DNA from 4 places in the Metabacillus sp. B2-18 genome. Region 1 is predicted to be linked to each of the others. Evidence: a T-box and tRNA genes for the amino acid it is inferred to sense, from the RefSeq annotation. Region 1 holds a T-box; the other regions hold tRNA genes.
What was found. The T-box of region 1 lies ahead of pheS (phenylalanine--tRNA ligase subunit alpha). A T-box ahead of a tRNA ligase gene usually reads a tRNA of that ligase, here a tRNA-Phe.

Region 1 (2,179 bases):
AGAATCAGTCAAAAATCCAAGAGTAAAGCAATGGAAAAAATTACATACAAAAAAAGAACGTGAGGCAACCGGTACATTTCTGATTGAAGGGCTACATCTAGTTGAAGAGGCTTTAAAAACCAAAGAAATGATTAGGTTATTAATTGTTTCGGAAGATATGTCGCTTCCACCTCATTTAAATGTCGATAATTTAAACATAACACTTGTTACAAAGGATGTTATGAAAGCAATAAGTGATACAGAAGCACCACAAGGACTAGCTGCTATATGTGAATTCCAACGAGAGCACTCTCCACAATCATGGAATAAAATTTTATTAATAGACAGTGTTCAAGATCCAGGAAACTTAGGTACAATCATACGTACTGCTGACGCGGCAGGAGTTGATGGGATAATATTAGGTGAAGGAACTGTTGATCATTATAATTCAAAGGTTATCCGTTCAAGTCAAGGTTCACTCTTTCATCTTCCAATTGCAAAAGGTAATTTAGAAGAATGGATCGATGTTTACACGGAAAAGGAAATTCCTACTTATGGTACTTCGTTGCAAAATGGGCAAAGTTATAAAGAAGTTGCTCCGGCAGAGAAATTCTGTCTGATAGTTGGTAATGAAGGTAGTGGAGTAAACGATAAATTATTACAAAAAACATCTAAAAATCTGTATATACCTATATATGGAGGGGCAGAATCGTTGAACGTGGCCATTGCAACAGGAATATTACTTTATCATTTACGTGGCTAGGCAGGTTGCGGTAACAAAAGAGTTTGATTATAATAAGATAGAAATTACATAAGCTTAAAAAACGATGACAGAGACTAGTACTTTACAGTTCGTCTACCCAGGGAGAAAATGCCTCGACTGAAAGCATTTTTTAGATTGAAGTAAATGAATTCATCTCTCGAGTTGACACTAGGACCGTTCAAGGGTTTTGGTAGGTAGTGAAGGTTTTGTTTTTAACTGACCCCCACATCCGACCTCTAAAACGTAAAGGTGTTCCGGTTTTTACCGTTATGGAAATGAAGTGAGTTGTACTTAGATATAGGAGTATGACTAACAAGGGTGGTAACGCGAATTCAACTCGTCCCTTTTATGGGGCGAGTTTTTTATTTTGCAAAAAAAGCTGCTAATACGCTTTTTAAATAAAGGAGGAAACAACATGCAGGAGCAATTAAAACAGCTTCAACAAGAAGCGCTTGAAAAAGTAGAACAAGCGCAGGATTTAAAAGCTTTAAATGACATTCGTGTCGCTTATTTAGGGAAAAAAGGTCCAATTACAGAAGTGTTACGTGGAATGGGTAAGCTTTCAGCTGAAGAACGTCCAGTAATGGGGGCGTTAGCAAATGAAGTAAGAGAAGCAATTGCTACGTCTATTTCTAGTAAGCAGGAGCATTTAGAACAGCTTGCTGTTGAGCAAAAGCTAGCAACAGAGACGATTGATGTGACGTTACCAGGTCGTCCTGTAAGAGTCGGAAATCATCACCCAATCACTGCTGTTATTGAAGAGATTGAAGATCTTTTCCTTGGAATGGGCTATCAAATTGCCGAGGGTCCAGAGGTTGAAACTGATTATTATAACTTTGAAGCTCTAAACCTGCCAAAAGGTCATCCAGCTCGTGATATGCAGGATTCTTTCTATATAACAGAAGAACTTCTTTTACGTACACATACCTCACCGGTTCAAGCAAGAACAATGCAAAAGCATGAGGGCAAGGGACCAGTTAAAATTATTTGTCCAGGTAAAGTGTTTCGACGTGATAACGATGATGCTACACACTCTCATCAATTTACACAAATTGAAGGACTTGTTATTGATGAAAACATTAGTATGAGTGATTTAAAAGGTACACTTGAAGTGTTTGCGAAGAAAATGTTTGGTGAAGAGCGTGAAATACGTCTGCGCCCTAGCTTTTTCCCATTTACAGAGCCATCTGTTGAAGTAGATGTATCTTGTTTCTTATGTGGAGGAAAAGGCTGTAACGTTTGTAAGAAAACAGGATGGATTGAAATGCTAGGAGCTGGAATGGTACATCCGAATGTATTAAAGATGGCTGGCTTTGATCCTGAAAAATATACTGGCTTTGCATTCGGGATCGGTGGAGAACGTATCGCCATGTTAAAGTACGGTATCGATGATATCCGTCATTTCTATACAGATGATGTACGATTCTTAAAACAATT
Region 2 (2,179 bases), 2.0 Mb from region 1:
GGACTCGAACCTACGACCGATCGGTTAACAGCCGATTGCTCTACCACTGAGCTACTGCGGAACAACTATATTGTACTTATGATGGGCCTAAATGGACTCGAACCATCGACCTCACGCTTATCAGGCGTGCGCTCTAACCAGCTGAGCTATAGGCCCATAATGGAGCGGGTGAAGGGAATCGAACCCTCATCATCAGCTTGGAAGGCTGAGGTTTTACCACTAAACTACACCCGCAAATAAAAAGTGTCCTGGAGGCACCACCCGGATTTGAACCGGGGATAGAGGTTTTGCAGACCTCGGCCTTACCACTTGGCTATGATGCCTTAAAATAAATGGCTGGGCTAGCTGGATTCGAACCAACGCATGTCGCAGTCAAAGTGCGATGCCTTACCGCTTGGCTATAGCCCACTGAAGTTGCTTCATGTGCAGCTTCTTCGAATCTGCTACATGAATCCTCATCGCAAGAGGATATTCTGGGGTATTTCTGCAGGAAATATCACGGAATATCGTCGACTACTAGGTATACTTTCAACCTTAATCGGTGTCGATCACTTCATATTCCAAACTTTCTACACAAAAATAAAAGTCTCGTGCTCTACACCAGCAAGAGGATATTCTAAAGGGAATATCGTCGACAACTAAGTGCTTTTAAGCATCTAAAATTACTAAGTAACAAGATACTAAGCAACGATGTCTGAATATACAATTGGGGCGGCTGATGGGAATCGAACCCACGAATGTCGGAACCACAATCCGATGCGTTAACCACTTCGCCACAACCGCCACTAAAAGGGAAATGGTGGAGGGGGGCAGATTCGAACTGCCGAACCCTAAGGAGCGGATTTACAGTCCGCCGCGTTTAGCCACTTCGCTACCCCTCCAAAATATTCAATTACAAGTGGTGGCTCGGGACGGAATCGAACCGCCGACACATGGATTTTCAGTCCATTGCTCTACCAACTGAGCTACCGAGCCATATAATTAGTTAGTATTAACAAATAAGATACAGGATTGCTCTTTACGTATTTTTTATTTGTTCCTATAAATTGTTAGTATTTTAAGGTTTTTAATTAGTGAATCGTCCTCATCTCAGAGGGATTATTCAAGAAGCAACTCGATGAGTACGCTGAAGTTTATTCAGAGAAGCATATTCGAACGTGCTCTACCAACTGAGCTACCGAGCCAAATTAGTTTTACGGCTTCCACTAAGCTTCAAATCTCTGCGTCAGCTCGTTCACTTGCTTCCTCGACCTTCTCGCTTATCGAAACCCTTTTACTCTTTACTTAGAGCTTGAGTTAACATTTATATAACTAATAAAAAATGGCGGTCCGGACGGGACTCGAACCCGCGACCTCCTGCGTGACAGGCAGGCATTCTAACCAACTGAACTACCGGACCAAAGTTTTTTCACGTAGTGAAAATAATCAACCTTAATATAATATTTCTACTATATTTGGTTGCGGGGACAGGATTTGAACCTGCGACCTTCGGGTTATGAGCCCGACGAGCTACCAGACTGCTCCACCCCGCGATGATAAATATATAGATTGTGTTACCCATGAACTTTGTTTATTATCTTGTACGGACCGTCCCGATTTCAGAAAGAATATTCAAGATGTTGCTCAATCGGTACGCTGATGTAATTCAATGAAGCTTATTCACGTGCTCCACCCCGCGATGATAAATATAAAAAAAGTTTTAGAAATATGGAGGAGGAAAGGGGATTCGAACCCCTGCGGGCTTTGACACCCCTGTCGGTTTTCAAGACCGATCCCTTCAGCCGGACTTGGGTATTCCTCCGTAATAAATGGACCCTGTAGGACTCGAACCTACGACCGGACGGTTATGAGCCGTCTGCTCTAACCAGCTGAGCTAAGGGTCCAATAAATGATTTTACTCATTTATTTTAATCATTATTCTTTAATAGCGGCGGAGGGAATCGAACCCACGACCTCACGGGTATGAACCGTACGCTCTAGCCAGCTGAGCTACACCGCCCTAATTACAAAACGCTCACTGTTTAAAAACCATGCTCGTCATGTCTCTTGTCAGACACATTCCTCGCAAGCCTACAATGAAGCTAATTCAGGATGTTTACGGCTCGCTCTAGCCAGCTGAGCTACACCGCCAAAAACTAAAATATAAAATTACAAGTGGAGCCTAGCGGGATCGAACCGC
Region 3 (2,179 bases), 2.0 Mb from region 1:
TTTGAACCGGTGATAAAGGTTTTGCAGACCTCTGCCTTACCACTTGGCTATGCCGCCATCACTAAAACTAAAGCGGAAGACGGGATTCGAACCCGCGACCCCCACCTTGGCAAGGTGGTGTTCTACCACTGAACTACTTCCGCATCTTACTTTATCTATATGGTTTAGCCTATGCAATAGAACTAAAAAGTGTTAATAAAAAGTGGCTGGGCTAGCTGGATTCGAACCAACGCATGTCGCAGTCAAAGTGCGATGCCTTACCGCTTGGCTATAGCCCACTGAATTAGCTTCAAGAATAGGCTTCCTTGAATATGCTACATAAATCATAATCGCGAAATATCGTCGACATCCATGTGCTTTTCTGCATTTATAATTACTAAGCAATCATGTCTGATATATATAAATGGGGCGACTGATGGGAATCGAACCCACGAATGTCGGAACCACAATCCGATGCGTTAACCACTTCGCCACAATCGCCATCAAGTTTTTATAATTGGCAGGGGCAGTAGGAATCGAACCCACACCAAAGGTTTTGGAGACCTCTATTCTACCGTTAAACTATGCCCCTATAAATGGTGGAGGGGGGCAGATTCGAACTGCCGAACCCTAAGGAGCGGATTTACAGTCCGCCGCGTTTAGCCACTTCGCTACCCCTCCATATATGAGAGTGCCGGCGAGAGGACTTGAACCCCCAACCTACTGATTACAAGTCAGTTGCTCTACCAATTGAGCTACACCGGCGTCATTATAGATGTATATTAAGTTCAATCTTACTTACCAGTCACCCAAATCTCAGAGAGATTATTCAAGTAGCAGCTCGATTTGTGTGCTGAAGCAAAAGCTTCGAAGCATATTCGATCGTGCTCTACCAATTGAGCTACACCGGCGTTAAATTTAATTTAAAATAAATAAAAGGTGGCTCGGGACGGAATCGAACCGCCGACACATGGATTTTCAGTCCATTGCTCTACCAACTGAGCTACCGAGCCAATATAGTTTACGGCTTCCGCTAAGCTTCGAATCTCTTCGTCAGCTCTCTCACTCACATCCTCACGTATAGTCATACGCTCCAGTGCTCGTTCACTTGCTTCCTCGACCTTCTCGCTTATCGAAACCCTTTTACTCTATACTTAGAGATAGAGCAAATATTAATCTAACTAATAAAATAATGGCGGTCCGGACGGGACTCGAACCCGCGACCTCCTGCGTGACAGGCAGGCATTCTAACCAACTGAACTACCGGACCATTTTGGTTGCGGGGACAGGATTTGAACCTGCGACCTTCGGGTTATGAGCCCGACGAGCTACCAGACTGCTCCACCCCGCGATAATAAATATGGTGGAGGATGACGGGATCGAACCGCCGACCCCCTGCTTGTAAGGCAGGTGCTCTCCCAGCTGAGCTAATCCTCCAAAATAATACATAATTTATGAATTTCATTAAGGTTAGTTATTTTCGCTAGAGCGAAAAAACTATGGTGACCCATACGGGATTCGAACCCGTGTTACCGCCGTGAAAGGGCGGTGTCTTAACCGCTTGACCAATGGGCCATATTATATTTAAAATAGTGGCGGAGAGCAAGGGATTTGAACCCTTGAGACAGCTTACACCGCCTACACGATTTCCAATCGTGCTCCTTCGGCCACTCGGACAGCTCTCCAAAATGGCTCCGCAGGTAGGACTCGAACCTACGACCGATCGGTTAACAGCCGATAGCTCTACCACTGAGCTACTGCGGAATAATCCAAAGCCTGGCAACGTCCTACTCTCACAGGGGGAAACCCCCAACTACCATCGGCGCTGAAGAGCTTAACTTCCGTGTTCGGCATGGGAACGGGTGTGACCTCTTCGCCATCATTACCAGACAATGTGACAAAAACTATTATACTAAATTAGAAGAAGATTTCAAGTGTTTTTTTCACTTTCATATTCCTTCAAAACTAGATAACGATTCACAATTCAATTCACTACTGAGTTTAACGTTCTTACATGTCCAGCTCCAGAAGCTAAATCCTACGGTAATTTCACTCTCTCGAAGAAGTCAAAGAACGACTTCATCTCGATCGCTCCAATTCCCTATGGATTTGAACGAGCTTCTTCCGTTTTTCTATTTAGGTTAAGTCCTCGATCGATTAGTATCAGTCAGCTCCACACGTCACCGCGCTTCCACCTCTG
Region 4 (2,179 bases), 210 kb from region 1:
GGTGTAGCTCAGCTGGCTAGAGCGTACGGTTCATACCCGTGAGGTCGTGGGTTCGATTCCCTCCGCCGCTACCATATTAAGTTTTAGTTGCAAAGCATTTGATTGGACCTTTAGCTCAGCTGGTTAGAGCAGACGGCTCATAACCGTCCGGTCGTAGGTTCGAGTCCTACAAGGTCCACCATTTGAATTGAGGAGGAATACCCAAGTCCGGCTGAAGGGATCGGTCTTGAAAACCGACAGGGGTGTCAAAGCCCGCAGGGGTTCGAATCCCCTTTCCTCCTCCATATTTATTTTTATATTTTATCATCGCTGGGTGGAGCACGTGAATAGGCTTCATTGAGTTACATCAGCGTACCGATTGAGCAACATCTTGAATAATCTTTCTGAAATCGGGACGGTCCGTACAAGATAATAAACAAAGTTCATGTGTAATAAAATCTTTATATTTATCATCGCGGGGTGGAGCAGTCTGGTAGCTCGTCGGGCTCATAACCCGAAGGTCGCAGGTTCAAATCCTGTCCCCGCAACCAAATTTTAATATTTATGATTAAATATTATGTTAAGCTTAGTTATTTTCACTACGTGAAAAAAATTGGTCCGGTAGTTCAGTTGGTTAGAATGCCTGCCTGTCACGCAGGAGGTCGCGGGTTCGAGTCCCGTCCGGACCGCCATTTCTTTGAGAGTTAACTTATAACTTAAGTATAAAGCAAAAGGGTTTCAATAAGCGAGAAGGTCGAGGAAGCGAGTGAACGAACACCGGAGCGTATGACTATACGTGAGGATGTGAGTGAGAGAGCTGACGAAGAGATTCGAAGCTTAGTGGAAGCCGTAAACTATATTGGCTCGGTAGCTCAGTTGGTAGAGCACGTTCGAATATGCTTCTCTGAATAAACTTCAGCGTACTCATCGAGCTGCTTCTTGAATAATCCCTCTGAGATGAGGACGATTCACTAATTGAAAACCTTAAAATACTAACAAGTTATAGGAACAAATAAATAATACGTAAAGAGCAAACCTGTATCTTATTTGTTAATACTTACTAATTATATGGCTCGGTAGCTCAGTTGGTAGAGCAATGGACTGAAAATCCATGTGTCGGCGGTTCGATTCCGTCCCGAGCCACCACTTATAAAATGAAATATGGCGATTGTGGCGAAGTGGTTAACGCATCGGATTGTGGTTCCGACATTCGTGGGTTCGATTCCCATCAGTCGCCCCATTATTGCGGGTGTAGTTTAGTGGTAAAACCTCAGCCTTCCAAGCTGATGATGAGGGTTCGATTCCCTTCACCCGCTCCAAAAAATGGGCCTATAGCTCAGCTGGTTAGAGCGCACGCCTGATAAGCGTGAGGTCGATGGTTCGAGTCCATTTAGGCCCACCATAAAATGTTATTGATCCGCAGTAGCTCAGTGGTAGAGCTATCGGCTGTTAACCGATCGGTCGTAGGTTCGAGTCCTACCTGCGGAGCCAAATTGGGGAAGTACTCAAGTGGCTGAAGAGGCGCCCCTGCTAAGGGTGTAGGTCGTGTAAGCGGCGCGAGGGTTCAAATCCCTCCTTCTCCGCCAGTTTTTATATTGTTTAGGCCCGTTGGTCAAGCGGTTAAGACACCGCCCTTTCACGGCGGTAACACGGGTTCGAATCCCGTACGGGTCATTAAAAGCACTGCATTCATGCAGTGCTTTTTTATTTTCTATAAATATAGAAGTCAAATAAAAAGTAGCATTTCTTTTAAGTAAATCCTTATAAATTATAAAGATTTGCTATTTCCCTATTATTGAATGTGCTTATCTTTACAAAACATGCTTTGTTGAAAAACAATTATTCCCCTAATAAATATTATATAAAATATAATATTTATTCCTTCATCTATTAACACTCCCTAGGAAAAACATACGCATAGTTCTTCTCTTTAGCCTTTTGCTTTTTTAAAATACCTTCAAATCCTGCGGAAATTTCTTTCAACAAAATTCTACAAAAAGTCGAAAAAAATATTTTGGTTATATAACATCCTCTATGAGTAATTAGTCTCCCATTAAGTATGTAAAACGGTTTCCTTCATTAAAAATATATTATTTTCAACTCATAAATTTTTTCCTAAATCACTAGTGTTTTCTTATATTATTGTTAGTTATTCTAACAAACTGCTTTAAATTGTCTACATTTTAAAAGAATAATAATA

Region 2: it has a tRNA-Phe gene. The T-box ahead of pheS (phenylalanine--tRNA ligase subunit alpha) is inferred to sense a tRNA for this amino acid. The anticodon was not compared.
Region 3: it has a tRNA-Phe gene. The T-box ahead of pheS (phenylalanine--tRNA ligase subunit alpha) is inferred to sense a tRNA for this amino acid. The anticodon was not compared.
Region 4: it has a tRNA-Phe gene. The T-box ahead of pheS (phenylalanine--tRNA ligase subunit alpha) is inferred to sense a tRNA for this amino acid. The anticodon was not compared.

The regions. Positions count from the first base shown of each region.
Region 1 is NZ_CP088245.1:3,674,635-3,676,813, reverse strand. It holds gene LPC09_RS18670 (TrmH family RNA methyltransferase) at 1-742, shown strand, start outside; T-box leader at 798-1,090, shown strand; gene pheS (phenylalanine--tRNA ligase subunit alpha) at 1,158-2,179, shown strand, end outside.
Region 2 is NZ_CP088245.1:537,606-539,784, reverse strand. It holds tRNA gene LPC09_RS02775 (tRNA-Asn) at 1-61, opposite strand, end outside; tRNA gene LPC09_RS02770 (tRNA-Ile) at 83-156, opposite strand; tRNA gene LPC09_RS02765 (tRNA-Gly) at 161-234, opposite strand; tRNA gene LPC09_RS02760 (tRNA-Cys) at 250-323, opposite strand; tRNA gene LPC09_RS02755 (tRNA-Gln) at 334-408, opposite strand; tRNA gene LPC09_RS02750 (tRNA-His) at 708-783, opposite strand; tRNA gene LPC09_RS02745 (tRNA-Tyr) at 798-881, opposite strand; tRNA gene LPC09_RS02740 (tRNA-Phe) at 900-975, opposite strand; tRNA gene LPC09_RS02735 (tRNA-Asp) at 1,323-1,399, opposite strand; tRNA gene LPC09_RS02730 (tRNA-Met) at 1,456-1,532, opposite strand; tRNA gene LPC09_RS02725 (tRNA-Ser) at 1,709-1,801, opposite strand; tRNA gene LPC09_RS02720 (tRNA-Ile) at 1,810-1,883, opposite strand; tRNA gene LPC09_RS02715 (tRNA-Met) at 1,926-1,999, opposite strand; tRNA gene LPC09_RS02710 (tRNA-Ala) at 2,156-2,179, opposite strand, start outside.
Region 3 is NZ_CP088245.1:585,778-587,956, reverse strand. It holds tRNA gene LPC09_RS03095 (tRNA-Cys) at 1-57, opposite strand, end outside; tRNA gene LPC09_RS03090 (tRNA-Gly) at 72-143, opposite strand; tRNA gene LPC09_RS03085 (tRNA-Gln) at 204-278, opposite strand; tRNA gene LPC09_RS03080 (tRNA-His) at 405-480, opposite strand; tRNA gene LPC09_RS03075 (tRNA-Trp) at 498-571, opposite strand; tRNA gene LPC09_RS03070 (tRNA-Tyr) at 577-660, opposite strand; tRNA gene LPC09_RS03065 (tRNA-Thr) at 672-744, opposite strand; tRNA gene LPC09_RS03060 (tRNA-Phe) at 920-992, opposite strand; tRNA gene LPC09_RS03055 (tRNA-Asp) at 1,173-1,249, opposite strand; tRNA gene LPC09_RS03050 (tRNA-Met) at 1,254-1,330, opposite strand; tRNA gene LPC09_RS03045 (tRNA-Val) at 1,341-1,416, opposite strand; tRNA gene LPC09_RS03040 (tRNA-Glu) at 1,480-1,554, opposite strand; tRNA gene LPC09_RS03035 (tRNA-Ser) at 1,573-1,664, opposite strand; tRNA gene LPC09_RS03030 (tRNA-Asn) at 1,669-1,743, opposite strand; rRNA gene rrf (5S ribosomal RNA) at 1,754-1,869, opposite strand; rRNA gene LPC09_RS03020 (23S ribosomal RNA) at 2,117-2,179, opposite strand, start outside.
Region 4 is NZ_CP088245.1:3,880,320-3,882,498, reverse strand. It holds tRNA gene LPC09_RS19705 (tRNA-Met) at 1-74, shown strand, start outside; tRNA gene LPC09_RS19700 (tRNA-Ile) at 105-181, shown strand; tRNA gene LPC09_RS19695 (tRNA-Ser) at 192-284, shown strand; tRNA gene LPC09_RS19690 (tRNA-Met) at 454-530, shown strand; tRNA gene LPC09_RS19685 (tRNA-Asp) at 595-671, shown strand; gene LPC09_RS27415 (hypothetical protein) at 766-891, shown strand; tRNA gene LPC09_RS19680 (tRNA-Phe) at 1,050-1,125, shown strand; tRNA gene LPC09_RS19675 (tRNA-His) at 1,144-1,219, shown strand; tRNA gene LPC09_RS19670 (tRNA-Gly) at 1,225-1,298, shown strand; tRNA gene LPC09_RS19665 (tRNA-Ile) at 1,305-1,381, shown strand; tRNA gene LPC09_RS19660 (tRNA-Asn) at 1,396-1,470, shown strand; tRNA gene LPC09_RS19655 (tRNA-Ser) at 1,475-1,565, shown strand; tRNA gene LPC09_RS19650 (tRNA-Glu) at 1,582-1,653, shown strand.